Regions from separate parts of the Streptomyces sp. CA-142005 genome, predicted to be linked through region 2. Evidence: riboswitches for the same ligand, from Rfam matches in the RefSeq annotation. Region 2 holds a riboswitch; each other region holds the start of a gene.
What was found. Region 2 has a riboswitch for cyclic di-AMP ahead of ACQPXS_RS27215 (transglycosylase SLT domain-containing protein). Riboswitches for the same ligand answer to the same signal wherever they lie in the genome.
Positions count from the first base shown of each region.

Region 1: another riboswitch for cyclic di-AMP. It lies ahead of ACQPXS_RS20845 (transglycosylase family protein); the one in region 2 lies ahead of ACQPXS_RS27215 (transglycosylase SLT domain-containing protein).
Region 3: another riboswitch for cyclic di-AMP. It lies ahead of ACQPXS_RS28120 (NlpC/P60 family protein); the one in region 2 lies ahead of ACQPXS_RS27215 (transglycosylase SLT domain-containing protein).
Region 4: another riboswitch for cyclic di-AMP. It lies ahead of ACQPXS_RS33520 (M23 family metallopeptidase); the one in region 2 lies ahead of ACQPXS_RS27215 (transglycosylase SLT domain-containing protein).

Region 1 covers NZ_CP192078.1:4,447,135-4,450,750, reverse strand. The annotation lists gene ACQPXS_RS20855 (DUF899 family protein) at 1-421, opposite strand, end outside; gene ACQPXS_RS20850 (transglycosylase family protein) at 713-1,774, shown strand; cyclic di-AMP (ydaO/yuaA leader) riboswitch at 1,957-2,129, shown strand; gene ACQPXS_RS20845 (transglycosylase family protein) at 2,134-2,829, shown strand; gene eno (phosphopyruvate hydratase) at 3,165-3,616, shown strand, end outside.
Region 2 covers NZ_CP192078.1:5,805,206-5,808,821, reverse strand. The annotation lists gene ACQPXS_RS27220 (polyprenyl synthetase family protein) at 280-1,290, opposite strand; cyclic di-AMP (ydaO/yuaA leader) riboswitch at 1,879-2,060, shown strand; gene ACQPXS_RS27215 (transglycosylase SLT domain-containing protein) at 2,065-2,556, shown strand; gene ACQPXS_RS27210 (HAD family hydrolase) at 2,667-3,479, opposite strand; gene ACQPXS_RS27205 (FAD-dependent oxidoreductase) at 3,611-3,616, opposite strand, start outside.
Region 3 covers NZ_CP192078.1:5,987,151-5,990,766, forward strand. The annotation lists gene ACQPXS_RS28115 (tellurite resistance/C4-dicarboxylate transporter family protein) at 1-613, opposite strand, end outside; gene ACQPXS_RS28120 (NlpC/P60 family protein) at 816-2,006, opposite strand; cyclic di-AMP (ydaO/yuaA leader) riboswitch at 2,014-2,182, opposite strand; gene pcrA (DNA helicase PcrA) at 2,444-3,616, shown strand, end outside.
Region 4 covers NZ_CP192078.1:7,194,535-7,198,150, forward strand. The annotation lists gene ACQPXS_RS33515 (M16 family metallopeptidase) at 1-1,207, shown strand, start outside; cyclic di-AMP (ydaO/yuaA leader) riboswitch at 1,455-1,618, shown strand; gene ACQPXS_RS33520 (M23 family metallopeptidase) at 1,631-2,377, shown strand; gene ACQPXS_RS33525 (GntR family transcriptional regulator) at 2,576-3,262, shown strand; gene ACQPXS_RS33530 (HPr family phosphocarrier protein) at 3,408-3,616, opposite strand, start outside.

The DNA of each region.
Region 1 (3,616 bases), 1.4 Mb from region 2:
AGCCGCGGGCTCGGGCGTGCCGGCGCAGGGTGGGCGGGTCGGCGGCGGCGAGGACGACGAGGTCGGCGTTCTGGGCGACGTGATGGGCGACGCCGTTGAAGCCGTCGATCCACAGGGTGCACATCGGGCACGGGTCGGTCTGCCGTTTGCCGTACATGAACTGGTACACGATCAACGGCCGGCCGGGGCCGGTGAACAGCTCGCTCAGCCTGACCTCGCGGACGGGCGTGTCGCCCGCGTCGAGGTCGGCGGGGCCTTCGAGGAAGACGTAGTCGTCGACCGCGGCGCCCTGCGGGAGCGCCCTGCGCAGGGCCGCGACCCTCTCGCGGTGGCGCATGAGTTCGATCTCGGCGTCGCGGAGTTCCTCGCGTGCGGCGAGGTAGTCCGCGGACTCGCCGGGCAGCCGGGTGTGCCGCGCCATCGTGTCCTCCTGGACGGGAAGCCCCCCGGGGGGTCATGTCGAGTCCATGGTCGCGGCCGCCCCGCGGGCAGGGCGTGAGGCGTCGCCGTTCCGACGGGTGACAAAGCGGGCAGGAGGGGACGATCGGCCGCCGCACAGCAGGAGATGACAAACATTCAACACTGTGATCTTCACGTGATCTGCGCGGCATGAACTTGTGACAAGTGATCGTCTGCCGATACGTTCACTCATCAGCGTGGCGAGAGGCACTGCTTCGCCCGCCGGTCCTGCTGTCGCACGAAAGGCTTCCGCATGCTCTCCGGGAACGGTCGTCACCGTCGCCCCCGTCAGGCTCCGGCCCTCCTCGTCGCGGCCGGGGTGACCGGCTCCGCCATCGCCATCCCGCTGCTCGGCGCCGCGAGCGCCAACGCGGCCGACGGCACCACGTGGGACAAGGTCGCCGAGTGCGAGAGCGGCGGCTCCTGGAGCGCGGACAGCGGAAACGGCTACTACGGCGGTCTGCAGATCTCGCAGGAGGACTGGGACGAGTACGGCGGCACGCAGTACGCCGAGAGCGCCGACCAGGCCAGCCGCTCGCAGCAGATAGCCGTCGCCGAGAAGATCCTCGCCGACCAGGGCACCAAGCCGTGGGCCATGTGTGCGCTGACCGCCGGGCTGACCTCCCACTCCGGTTCGGTCGACGTCGACCCCGGCGTCGGTGGCTCCGGCGGTTCGGGTGACGCGTCCGGCTCGGCCGGCCACTCCGGCTCGTCCGGTCTGTCGGATTCGTCCTCCTCGGACTCCGCTTCCGGCTCCAACTCCGGCTCGGACTCCTCCGGCTCGGACTCCACCGGCTCCTCCTCGGACGAGAGCACCGCACCGGCCCCGGGCTCGGGCAGCCACGCCACCGGAACCCCGGACGGCGCCGGTGACTTCACCGGAACCAGCACCCCCAAGTCCGACAAGACTGACAAGTCCGGCTCGCGCGACGGCGGAGGTTCACAGGGAGGCGACAGCTCTCCCACAGCAACCCCGAGCGCCGACAACCCGGACAATTACCAGCAGAGTGCCGGTTCCTGGAGCCTGGTCGACACCGGCGCGCTCGGCAGTGGCGGACGTCACCGCGGCGAGAGCGCGGACGAAAGCGTGACAAACGGTCAGAACGCCACGCCTTCCGGCCGCCACGCCGGCCGCGGATCGGACACCTACACCGTCCGCGAGGGCGACTCCCTCGCCTCCATCGCCGACTCCCTTGACGTCGACGGCGGGTGGCATGCGCTCTACGCCGCCAACAAGAAGGTCATCGGCGCCGACCCGGACCACATCGCCGCCGGTCAGACCCTGGAAGTCCATGCCGAAAACGGCGACGGCTAGCGGGAATTGACGCCCCACTTCGCGGCTGATGTCCGGTTTGGTGAAAGTGTGGGATGAGTCTCAGAAGCCCTGATCGTCTTTGAAAATCCGACGATCGCATGTCTACGGTCAGGACCGCTCGTCACCACGAGCCCCGGCAGCCGCAACGCCGAATCCTGCCAGCGGATGCCCGGGAACAGTCGTCGCGTCAAGCGCCGTAGGCAGGAGCGGGGGACCCAAGGTAAGCGCCGGGCCCAGCGGTTGACGCTGGTCCGGCTTGGGGTGAAGCCGCGCCTCGGATGAACGAGTGCGCGGCCGGGCAACTCAACCGGCCCGAACCCGACAGCTCACCTCGCAGGCGTCGGTGAGGGGATCGATCCATGCTGTTCTCCGGCAAGGGCACGCACCGTCGCCCGTCCAAGGCCGTCCGCGCCATCACGCTCGCCGGTGTCGCCGGCGCCGCCGTCGCCGCCCCGCTGATGGCGGCCGGCAACGCCTCCGCCGCCACCGCCTCCGAGTGGGACAAGGTCGCCCAGTGCGAGTCGGGCGGCAACTGGTCCATCAACACCGGCAACGGCTTCTACGGTGGCCTGCAGTTCACCAACTCCACCTGGGCCGCGTACGGCGGCACCGCCTACGCCGCGCGTGCCGACCTCGCCACCAAGGCGCAGCAGATCGCCGTCGCCGAGAAGGTCCTCGCGGGCCAGGGCAAGGGCGCCTGGCCGGTGTGCGGCACGGGCCTGTCGAGCACGCCGTACAACGGCTCCGCCCCGGCGGCCGCCAAGAGCACCACCAAGAGCACCACCAAGAGCACCGCCACCCGCTCCACCGGCCAGGCCGCCACCCGCTCCACCACGCGCACGGCCCCGTCGGCGAGCAAGACCGTCACCACCCCGACCGGCAAGAAGGTCGAGAAGGGCGACGGCGAGTACAAGGTCGTCAAGGGCGACACCCTCAGCGCCATCGCCGAGAAGCACCACGTGGCCGGCGGCTGGCAGAAGCTGTTCCAGCTGAACAAGGACATCGTCAAGGACGCCGACCTCATCTACCCGGGCCAGCAGCTGCACCTGAAGTGACGCCTGGCTCCGAACGGGCTCACAGTGCCCTCACATCCCCGGCCCGCATGCTGAGGGCCTCGTGAGGGCCACCCCCGTCCCCACGGGCTCCCCGCCCCGGCGCGTGTTCCCCCGTACGCGCCGGGGCGGGGTCTTGCGTTTCCCCACTCTTCAGCAGGGCCTCACCGGCAGGCCCCTTTGTTCCGTGGGTGAACAATAGGTACCGTCTGCGTGTCTCTCCTGTCCACGGGACGGTCGGTCGGTGGCCGACGCGCCGGGGACGGTTAGGCTCTAGTCGCAAGGCACAGCCGTAAGGCACACAGCCCCGCACTTCCAGCGTCACATCCAAGAAGGAGATGCTCGTGCCGTCCATCGACGTCGTCGTAGCCCGGGAAATCCTGGACTCCCGAGGCAACCCCACGGTCGAGGTCGAGGTCGGCCTCGACGACGGCAGCACGGGTCGTGCCGCCGTCCCGTCCGGCGCCTCCACCGGCGCCTTCGAGGCCATCGAGCTCCGCGACGGCGACCCGAACCGCTACCAGGGCAAGGGCGTCGAGAAGGCCGTCCTCGCCGTCATCGAGCAGATCGGCCCGGAGCTGGTCGGCTACGACGCCACCGAGCAGCGCCTGATCGACCAGGCCATGTTCGACCTGGACGCCACCGACAACAAGGGCTCCCTCGGCGCCAACGCCATCCTCGGCGTCTCCCTCGCCGTCGCCCACGCCGCCTCCGAGGCGTCCGACCTCCCCCTCTTCCGCTACCTGGGCGGCCCCAACGCGCACCTGCTGCCGGTGCCGATGATGAACAT
Region 2 (3,616 bases):
GCGCCGGGTCGTATGAGCCCGTGCCCGGTCGCATGGCTGTAGCGCGGCGTGGCGGGCGGCCCCGAAGCGCGGCGTGACGTACGGCTGGGGCGCGGCGCGTCGCGTCGCGATGAACGGACGGACGGAAGCCTGCCGTCACGTGCAGCTCAAGCACGGCGCGACAGACGGCCGGAGGCGCGCCGGATCCCCACAGCCCGGAAACCGGCGCGGCGGACAGCCGTAAGCGTGCCGGAGTGGCCGCCGGAGGCCGGGCGCGGCGTGCTGGGGCAGGCCGTCGGGTCAGCCGGCGCGGTGGACCACCGCGTCGCACAGCTGCATCAGCGCGGCCTTGGCGTCGCACTCCCGCAGCGGCGCCAGCGCGGCGCGGGCCTCCTCCGCGTACCGGATGGTGTCCCGGCGGGCCTGCTCCAGCGCGGGGTGGCCGCGCAGCGCGGCCAGCGCCTCGGCGTGCCGGGCGTCGTCGCTGAGGTCGGAGTCGAGCAGCTCGCACAGCGCGATGTCCTCGGCCAGGCCGAGGCGGGCGGCGCGTTCGCGCAGCCGGAGCACGGGCAGCGTCGGGATGCCCTCGCGCAGGTCGGTCCCCGGGGTCTTGCCGGACTCGTGCGAGTCGGAGGCGATGTCCAGGACGTCGTCGGCGAGCTGGAAGGCGACCCCGAGCCGCTCGCCGTACTGGGTGAGCACGTCGACGACCGTCTCGTCGGCACCGGACATCATCGCGCCGAACCGGCACGACACCGCCACCAGCGAGCCCGTCTTGCCGCCGAGCACGTCCAGGTAGTGCTCGACCGGGTCGCGGCCGTCGGAGGGGCCGGCGGTCTCCAGGATCTGGCCCGTGACCAGCCGCTCGAAGGCGAGGGCCTGCACCCGGACCGCCTCGGGGCCGAGGTCGGCGAGGATCTGGGAGGCGCGGGCGAAGAGGAAGTCGCCGGTGAGGACCGCGACGGAGTTGCCCCAGCGGGTGTTGGCGCTGTCCACGCCGCGCCGTACGGCCGCCTCGTCCATGACGTCGTCGTGGTACAGCGTGGCCAGGTGGGTCAGCTCCACGACCACGGCCGAGGGCACGACGCCCGGCGCGTAGGGGTCGCCGAACTGGGCCGCGAGCATCACGAGCAGCGGCCTGAACCGCTTCCCGCCGGCTCGTACGAGGTGCTGCGCGGCCTCCGTGATGAACGGGACCTCGCTCTTGGTGGCCTCGAGCAAGCCTTCCTCGACAGCCGCCAATCCGGCCTGGACATCGGCTTCCAGAGCCTGGTCCCGCACGCTCAGCCCGAACGGCCCGACGACGGTCACGAGGGGTCTCCTGTCTGCTGGTGTCTGCTGGCGATTACACGGTTTGTCGATAGGTCGCTGCCATCACTCAACTCAGCGTATCCGGTCCTGTTTCGATCACCGATAGCGCCCACCGGTCCAGCCTGGGCGGTATCGGATCACGACCGGTATGTTTTTGATCAAGTGATAAGAGCGGACATTTATCGACTTAACAGGAATCCAGATGCTTTGTCGCGAGTCGAGGGGGCGAGCGGAGTAATGCCTACGCCCCAGACAACGACAGACGGCCCGTCACGGGTTCCGCGACAGGCTCCACCACGGGCGCCATCACCCACCCGATCCACCCGAACCCCCCATGTCCGATTTGAAATACTTTGTTATTTCGTGAATTGGGTCACGGCCGACCTGCGACCCCCAGGAGCCCGTCAGGCCACCTCCACCCTTGTCACATCGGCGAGTTGAGGGTTGGCAACCGCAAAGGATCAAGTACCCCATATGCCACAGACAAAGGTCAAATAGTACTTAGTGTGCATCCGGTACTTGTTCCCGGCATGTGCTCTCGCATACGTTCCGGGCCGTCGGGCGGACGCCGAATCCTGCCGCCGCCCGCGTGACCCATCGACGAACTCATTCGTACGGCAGGAGCGGGGGACCCAGGTAAGTCGCCGGGCCGGTCGGCACACGTCGCACCGGAACGGCTCGGGGTGAAGCCACGCCTTCTCAGGAAGACGCGGCCGGGCACCTCCCCGCCCGAACCCGACAGCTCACCTCGCAGGCGACGGAGAGGACTTCCCCATGTCTGCTGCCGCCAAGCACCGCCGCCCGCGCAACAACCGCCTGGTCCGCGCCCTCACGGTCGCCGGCACCGGCGCCGCCGTCCTCACCCTCTCGCTCATCGGCGCCACCAGCGCCTCCGCAGCCACCGGCACGACCTCCAAGGCTGCCTCCACCACCACCGCCGGGTACTCGAACAACCTCGACGGCTGGATCCGCGAGTCCCTCGCGATCATGGCCCAGAAGGGCATTCCGGGCACCTACAACGGCATCTATCGCAACATCATCCGGGAGTCCTCCGGCAACCCGAAGGCCATCAACCTCTGGGACTCCAACGCCGCCAAGGGCATCCCGTCCAAGGGGCTGCTCCAGGTGATCGACCCGACCTTCAAGGCGTACCACGTGGCCGGCACCTCCTTCGACCCCTACGACCCGGTCGCGAACATCACCGCGGCCTGCAACTACGCCGCCGCCCGGTACGGCTCGATCGACAACGTGCACAGCGCGTACTGACGGTCCCGCCGACCGGCACGGCATCGGCCGCCCGGTGTGCCCTCACCTGACGGAGGGGCACACCGGGCGGCCGTCGCTCCTTCCGGGGCGGCCGTGTACTGATGTGCCGGTCAGTCGGTCGGGAACAGTCTTTCGAGGACGACGGCGACTCCGTCGTCCTCGTTCGACAGAGTGATCTCGTCGGCCACCGCCTTCAGTTCGGGGTGCGCGCCGGCCATGGCGACCCCGCGCCCCGCCCAGTCGAACATCGGGATGTCGTTGGGCATGTCGCCGAACGCCAGCGCCTCCTCCGCCGCGATCCCGAGCCGCTCGGCGGCCAGCGCGAGACCGGTCGCCTTGGTCACCCCCGACGGCTGGAGCTCCACGGTCCCCGGCCCGGACATGGTGACCGTCGCCAGGTCGCCCACCACGCCGCGCGCCGTGGCCGCCAACTCGTCGTCGGACAGCTCGGCATGGCGCAGCAGCACCTTGCTGATGGGCGCGCACCACAGGTCGTCACGCCGGTCGACCCGCACCGCGGGCAGGGTGGGGTGCGGCATCCGGTAGCCGGGTTCGATGAGCGTGAGCCCGTCGACCCCGTCCTGGTCCACGGCCGCGTACACCTGCCCCACCTCGGCCTCGATCTTGCCGAGCGCGGTCTCGGCCAGCTCCCGGTCCAGCCGGACCGACCACAGCAGGCGGCCGGTCCCGGCGTCGTAGACCTGTGCGCCCTGCCCGCACACCGCGAGCCCCGTGCAGCCGAGGTGCGCGAGGAGCTGCCGTACCCGCGGGGCCGGGCGGCCCGTCACCACCAGGTGCCGGGCGCCGGCCCGCGCCACCCGCGCGAGCGCGGCGAGCGACCGGTCGGAGACGGTGTCGTCGCCGCGCAGCAGCGTTCCGTCCAGGTCGGTGGCGATCAGTGCATATGTGGGGGAGGCTGCCATGATCAGAGAATACGGATACCGGGCCCCACCGACTCACCTTGTCGTCCTGCGCACTTACGTGCTGTTCCACCCCAAGTGGTGCCTTGCGACTCCAGGTTGATGACGGGACTCGGCACGGGCGGTCGGCGGCTTCAGCC
Region 3 (3,616 bases), 180 kb from region 2:
CCAGCGCCGAGATCGCGAGCGCGCCGCCCGCGATCCAGTGGTCGCCCGGCCCCTCCAGCACCTGCCGTGCGTCGAAGTGGACCAGCGCCAGGCCGTAGAGCGCCAGGCCCAGCCAGAACAGCACCAGCGCGGTGTGCGCGAGCCATGCCGTGCGCTCGGCCGTGGCCAGCGTGGCGGCCAGGACGGCGAGCCCCTCTGTGGCCACACAGCACAGGAACACCGCCCCCGGCATGCGCGGCCTCCAGCGCCGTACGACCAGGAACAGCAGCACCGGCCAGAGCAGCGCCGCGAGCGCCAGGAGCGCCTCGGCCAGGGTCTGCCGGCCCAGCGCCGAGATCCGCGTGCCGAGCACCGTGGTCGCGGCGACGGACGTGAGCGCGCCCGGGCTCTCCGCCTCGGTCGCCCAGCGTCCCCGCTCGCCGACCAGCCGCAGCACGAACCCCGCGGCCAGCACGGCCCAGGCGACGCACGTCAGCGCCAGCGCCACCCAGGAGACCGCCTCGTCGCCGGTCATGTGCAGCCCCACCGACAGGATGCCGGTCGCCATCACGGCGGCTCCGGCCGCGGGGGACCGCCCCGCCCACCACACGCGCAGACCTGAGATGCCGGGCATGCGCCGATGCTAGGGAGCCGCGGCGGCCCTGCCCGGAAGGGCACGCGCGCGTGATGAGCAAAAACGCCGGTACGCGTGTATGAGGCGGGAAGAGCGGGCAGCCCCGCGCCTGGACAGGGCGCGCCCACGCGGACGTGCAATTCCCCGGCACGCCCGCGTGGAGCGCGAAAGAGCCGAGGCGCGCCCGGCCCGGGGCAGGCCGTCAGCCCGGGCGGACCACGCTGTGGATGATCGACTCTCCGCCGTAGTAGATGGACTCCTCGCGGACGTACGCGCCCGGCTTGGGGGCGTGGATCATCATGCCGTTGCCTATGTAGACGCCGACGTGGCTGATGTCGTCGTAGAAGAAGATCAGGTCGCCCGGCCGCGCGTCGGCGAGCGAGACCGTGGTGCCCGCATCGACCTGGTCGTACGTGGTGCGCGGAAGCGTGACGCCGGCGGCCTTCCAGGCGGCCTGGGTGAGGCCCGAGCAGTCGTAGGAGTCCGGCCCGGTCGCGCCCCACACGTACGGCTTGCCGATCTGCGCGCGGGCGAAGGCGATCGCCTTCTCGGCCTTCGTGTCGTACGAGCTGGATGTGGTGGTGGACCCGGACGAGTCGGAGCCCGTCGAGCCCGATCCGGACCCTGACCCCGTGGACGAGGACGACGACGAGTCGGCCTGCTGCTGCGCTGCCTGCTGCTGGGCCGCCTGCTGCTTCGCCAGCTCGGCCGCCTTGCGCGCCGCCTCCTGCTGCTTCTCCCGCTCGATGGCGGCCAGCCGCGCCTTCTCCTGGGCGTTCAGCTGCGACAGCAGCTCGCGGGCCGACGCCAGCTTCTTCTGGACGGTGGACTTGGCGGTCTGCAGGTCGTGTTGGGAGTCGTTCAGCGTCTGCAGGCTCTGCGCGGCTTCCCGCCGCTTCTTCATGGTCGTGGCCTGCTCGCCGATGTAGTCGTCGACCGCGCGCTTCTCCCGCGAGGTCAGCCGGTTCATCAGCTGGGTCTGGTCGAAGTAGTCCTGCGGGTCGTTCGCCAGCAGGAAGGTGGCCGTGTCGGGAGCGGCGGCGCCGGTGCGGTACTGGGCCGCGGCGAACGAACCCAGCTCCTCGCGGGCCTTGTTGAGGCGTTCGGTGCGCCGGGCGAGGTCGTCGCGCAGGGCGTCGACGCGGCCCCGCTGCTTACCGGTCCGCTCCTTGGCCGCGTTGTACTTCTCGGTCGCCGACTCCGCCTGGCGGTAGAGATCGTCGACCTTCTTCTCGACCTCCTCCAGGCTCGGCTTGGCGTGATCGGTACGGGGGGCGGCCTCTGCGGTCTGCGAGAGCACGGCCATGGAGGTGAGGGCGGCGGTGGCGAGGGCGGGGGTGCGAAGGCCCGTTCCGATGGTCCCGCCGGGGCGCGGCTTGCGGTGCGACGCCAAGGGAGGCGACTCCTTCCAATGGGCCGCCTACCGGGTTAGCTGTCGGGTTCGGGCGGTGGTTCGGAAGGGTTGCCCTACGGCGGCGTCCCGGGTGGGAGCCGGCCGATTCACCCCAAGGTCGGTGGGTCCCCGGCTCCGGGCGCCCTGCGGCGCGCCGGACTCGGCGGAGGCCGCGCGGCCCGGCGGGGTTCGCCGGTAGGGGTCGTACGGCCCGGACGCACGCTAGCCAACTCGTGTGACTCCTGTGAAGGTTGGTGCGTGATATGTCCGATACATTTTCGTGACCTGGGCCGGGTTTCGCTCCTATGTCATCGGACGGTTCCCCTGTGTGAGCAGGCCGCGGGCCACTCGGCGGTGAAGACCGGCTGCGTTCCGGGCCCGCCATGTTCCGGGGACGGCGACCGGTTGTCGGTGGGGCGCCCTAGACTCGTAGAGCGATGAGCAGCCTCTTTGACGACAGCTTCCTGGCGGACCTCCAGGCCCCTCGCGGGCACGAGGAGGAGCCCCCGCCGCCGCCCGAGGACGATCACGCTCCGGAGTCGCTTCCGGACGATCTGTTCGGCGGGAAGTTCGACGTGCCGCCGGACCGGGACGCGTACTACCGCGACGGCGCCCCGCGCCCCGCCCTCGACGCCGCGGCCCTGCTGGCGGGGCTGAACGACAACCAGCGCGCCGCGGTCGTGCACGCGGGCTCCCCGCTGCTCATCGTGGCCGGCGCCGGCTCCGGCAAGACCCGTGTGCTCACCCACCGCATCGCCCACCTGCTCGCCGAGCGGCACGTGCACCCGGGCCAGATCCTCGCGATCACCTTCACCAACAAGGCCGCGGGCGAGATGAAGGAGCGCGTCGAGCAGCTCGTCGGCCCGCGCGCGAACGCGATGTGGGTGATGACCTTCCACAGCGCGTGCGTGCGCATCCTGCGCCGCGAGTCCAAGAAGCTCGGCTTCACGTCGTCGTTCTCGATCTACGACGCCGCCGACAGCAAGCGCCTGATGGCCCTGGTCTGCCGCGACCTGGACCTCGACCCCAAGCGCTTCCCGCCGAAGTCGTTCAGCGCGAAGATCAGCAACCTGAAGAACGAGCTGATCGACGAGGAGGACTTCGCCGCCCAGGCCACCGACGGCTTCGAGAAGACCCTCGCCCAGGCCTACGCGCTCTACCAGTCGCGGCTGCGCGAGGCCAACGCGCTCGACTTCGACGACCTGATCATGACGACGGTCAACCTGCTGCGCGCCTTCCCGGACGTCGCCGAGCACTACCGCCGCCGCTTCCGGCACGTCCTGGTCGACGAGTACCAGGACACCAACCACGCCCAGTACGCGCTGGTACGGGAACTCGTCGGCACCGCAGAGCGCTCCGCCGAGGACGGCGACACCCCGCCCGGCGAGCACGACCTGCCGCCCGCCGAACTGTGCGTCGTGGGTGACGCGGACCAGTCCATCTACGCCTTCCGGGGCGCGACGATCCGCAACATCCTCCAGTTCGAGGAGGACTACCCGAACGCGACGACGATCCTCCTGGAGCAGAACTACCGCTCCACGCAGACCATCCTGTCCGCCGCCAACGCGGTCATCGAGCGCAACGAGTCCCGCCGCCCGAAGAACCTGTGG
Region 4 (3,616 bases), 1.4 Mb from region 2:
GCCGGCCGGCCTGGACGGCGTCGCCACGATCATGGCGCGGGCCTTCTCCGAGGGCACCGACAAGCACTCCGCCGAGGAGTTCGCCGCCGAGCTGGAGCGCGCGGGTGCCACGCTGGACTCGCACGCCGACCACCCCGGCGTCCGGCTCAGCCTGGAGGTCCCGGCCTCCCGCCTGGCCAAGGGCCTCGGCCTGCTCGCCGACGCGCTGCGCGCGCCCGCATTCGCCGACAGCGAGGTGGAGCGGCTGGTCCGCAACCGCCTGGACGAGATCCCGCACGAGCTGGCCAACCCCTCCCGCCGGGCCGCCAAGGAGCTCTCCAAGGAGCTGTTCCCGCTGGTCTCGCGCATGTCGCGTCCCCGCCAGGGCACCGAGGAGACGGTCGAGAAGATCGACGCCGACGCCGTACGCGCCTTCTACGGCCGGCACGTACGCCCCGCCACGGCCAGCGCGGTCGTGGTCGGCGACCTCACCGGCGTCGACCTGGACGCGCTGCTCGGCGACACGCTGGGCGCCTGGACCGGCACCGCGGGCGAGCCGCGGCCCGTGCCTCCGGTGACCGCCGACGACACCGGGCGCGTGGTCATCGTGGACCGGCCCGGCGCCGTGCAGACACAGCTGCTCATCGGCCGCGTCGGTCCCGACCGGCACGACCGCGTGTGGCCCGCCCAGGTGCTCGGCACCTACTGCCTCGGCGGCACGCTCACCTCCCGCCTGGACCGCGTCCTGCGCGAGGAGAAGGGCTACACCTACGGTGTGCGCGCGTTCGGCCAGGTCCTCAGGTCCGCGCCGGACGGCACGGGCGCGTCGATGCTCGCCATCAGCGGTTCCGTGGACACCCCCAACACCGGCCCGGCGCTGGAGGACCTGTGGAAGGTGCTGCGCACCCTCGCGGCGGAGGGCCTGACCGACGCCGAGCGGGACGTGGCCGTGCAGAACCTCGTCGGGGTGGCGCCGCTGAAGTACGAGACCGCGGCGGCCGTGGCGAGCACGCTGGCCGACCAGGTCGAGCAGCACCTGCCCGACGACTTCCAGGCGACGCTGTATCAGCAGCTGGCCGCGACGGGCACGGTGGAGGCCACGGCGGCCGTCGTGAACGCCTTCCCGGTGGACCGCCTGGTGACCGTCCTCGTCGGCGACGCCTCCCAGATCAAGGCGCCGGTGGAGGCGCTCGGCATCGGTGAAGTGACCGTGGTGGCGGCCGAGTAGAGCGCGCCGTCGCGGCGGCCGGGTGCGCCCGGGAGGCCGCACGCGCGCGTGGGGCCCTGACGGTCTACGGACCGTCAGGGCCCCTGCCGTTTCCCAGCCCTACCCCAGATGCCCGATTTGAGGCGGAGGTTGCCTGTCTGCCCTGTGGCATGCGCTACAAAAGCCCGGATCGGTTTGGGGTTCCCAAGCTGGCTTACGTAGCGTCGCCCAGGCTGTTCGTCGGGCAGTGCGCCGCACCCGCGGCACCGGACAGTCATCGCCGAGTCCCCGTACGGCGCGAGCCAGGGGAGCCGGGGACCCACGCAGTCCCTGGGGTGAATCGGGCGCCAGCGCGAGCCGCGAGGGAGCCCGTAGGAGACCTTCCTGCTCCGAACCCGTCAGCTAACCCGGTAGGCGAGAGGGAAGGAAAGGACCAGCCACTCCATGGCGTTCATGTGCGCCACCGGGAAGCACCGCAAGCCCGGCCGGGTCAAGCGCACCACCGCTCAGGCGGCGGGCATCGCGGCCCTCACCACCACCGGTGTCATCGGCACCCTCGCCGCCTCCCCGGCGCTCGCCGCCGAGAACACCGTGGAGCAGACCGGCCTCACACCGGTCCTCACCCTGAGCGACGACGTGGCCGAGCACATCGCCGCGCAGGCCGCCGCGCAGCGGCAGGCCGCCGAGCAGAAGGCGGCCGAGGAGGCCGCCGCCAAGAAGGCGAAGGAGGAGCGCGAGGCCAGGGCCCGCGCCGCCCGGGAGGCCGAGCGCAAGCGCCTGCTGAACACCTTCGTCGCCCCGATCACGAACTCCTACGTCTCCACCGGCTACCGGGCCAGCAGCTCCCTGTGGTCCTCCGGCTCGCACACCGGCATCGACTTCCACGCGGCGAGCGGCACCCCCGTGCACGCGGTCGGCGCCGGCACCGTCGTCTCCACCGGCTGGGGCGGCGCGTACGGCAACCAGATCGTGATCAGGATGGCCGACGGCATGTACACCCAGTACGGCCACCTGTCGTCCATCGGCGTCTCGGTGGGCCAGCAGGTCACCCCGGGCCAGCAGATCGGCCTGTCCGGCGCGACCGGCAACACCACCGGCCCGCACCTGCACTTCGAGGCCCGTACGACCCCCGACTACGGCTCGGACGTCGACCCCGTCGCCTACCTCCGCAAGCACGGCGTGAACGTCTGACGCCCCCGCGCGCGGCATGCGAAGCCCCGGCTCACCGAGCCGGGGCTTTCGTCGTTTTTCACGGCCGCGACCCGGCCCGCTGACCAAAAAATATCCATGGATTCCGACCCGCCGTCGGAAATTCCGGCTCATTGGAATAGAGTCACGGAACACGCGTCCATCGTCGACGTTTCACGGGGATTAAGGCGGAGGTCGGTCATGCGTATTCCGGCGCACTCGGTGTGCACGGCCATCCGGGACGACATCGTCGCGGGTGTCTACGAGCGCGGCGGCCGGCTGACCGAGGAAGTCCTCGCCCGCCGCTACGGCGTCTCGCGCGTCCCCGTCCGCGAAGCCCTGCGCACCCTGGAGGCTGAGGGCTTCGTGGTGACCCGCCGGCACGCGGGCGCGTGCGTGGCCGAGCCGACCGAGCAGGAGGCCGCCGACCTGCTGGAGATGCGCCTGCTGCTGGAGCCGCTCGGGGCCGCCCGGGCCGCCCAGCGGCGCACCGAGGCCCATCTGAAAGTGCTGCGCGGCCTGGTCAGGCTGGGCCAGGAGCGGGCCAGACGGGGACACAGCGAGGATCTGCGCTCGCTGGGCGGCTGGTTCCACGAGACGCTCGCCCAGGCCTGTGGCAGCCCCTCGCTGACCACGATGCTCACCCAGCTGCGGCACAAGATCGCCTGGATGTACGCGGTGGAGGCGCCGCCGAGCCCGGTGGACTACTGGGCGGAACACGGCGCCATCGTCGACGCGGTGGCGCGCGGCGACGGCGAGCGTGCGCGGGCGCTCACGGCGCTGCACACCGAGCGCGCGACGGCCGTGCACCGGCTGCGCTTTTCCGGGGCCGGCGAGCGTGTGAGGACTTCGCAACACGCCGTAAACATGTCGGGCCTCCGGCATTAACACGGACGCCGTATACAAAGAAGAGTAATTCGGCTGCGCCGTATTTTCGCTGCCCTGATTCCGGTGTGCGCGCAATGAGCCCGGAAACACAGAGCCGCGCCGCCCGAAAAGGCGACGCGGCTCCGGCGTATCAGCGTGCTGCTGTTCAGACCGTCTCGGGCAGTTCCTCGAGGCCCTCGGCGACCAGCTTGGCCAGACGGTCCAGGGCGACGTCCGCGCCCTCGGCGTCGGAGGCCAGCACGATCTCTTCGCCGCCCTGGGCGCCCAGGCCCAGGACGGCCAGCATGGAGGCCGCGTTGACGGGGTTGCCGTCGGCCTTGGCGATCGTCACCGGGACGCCTGCGGCCGTGGCGG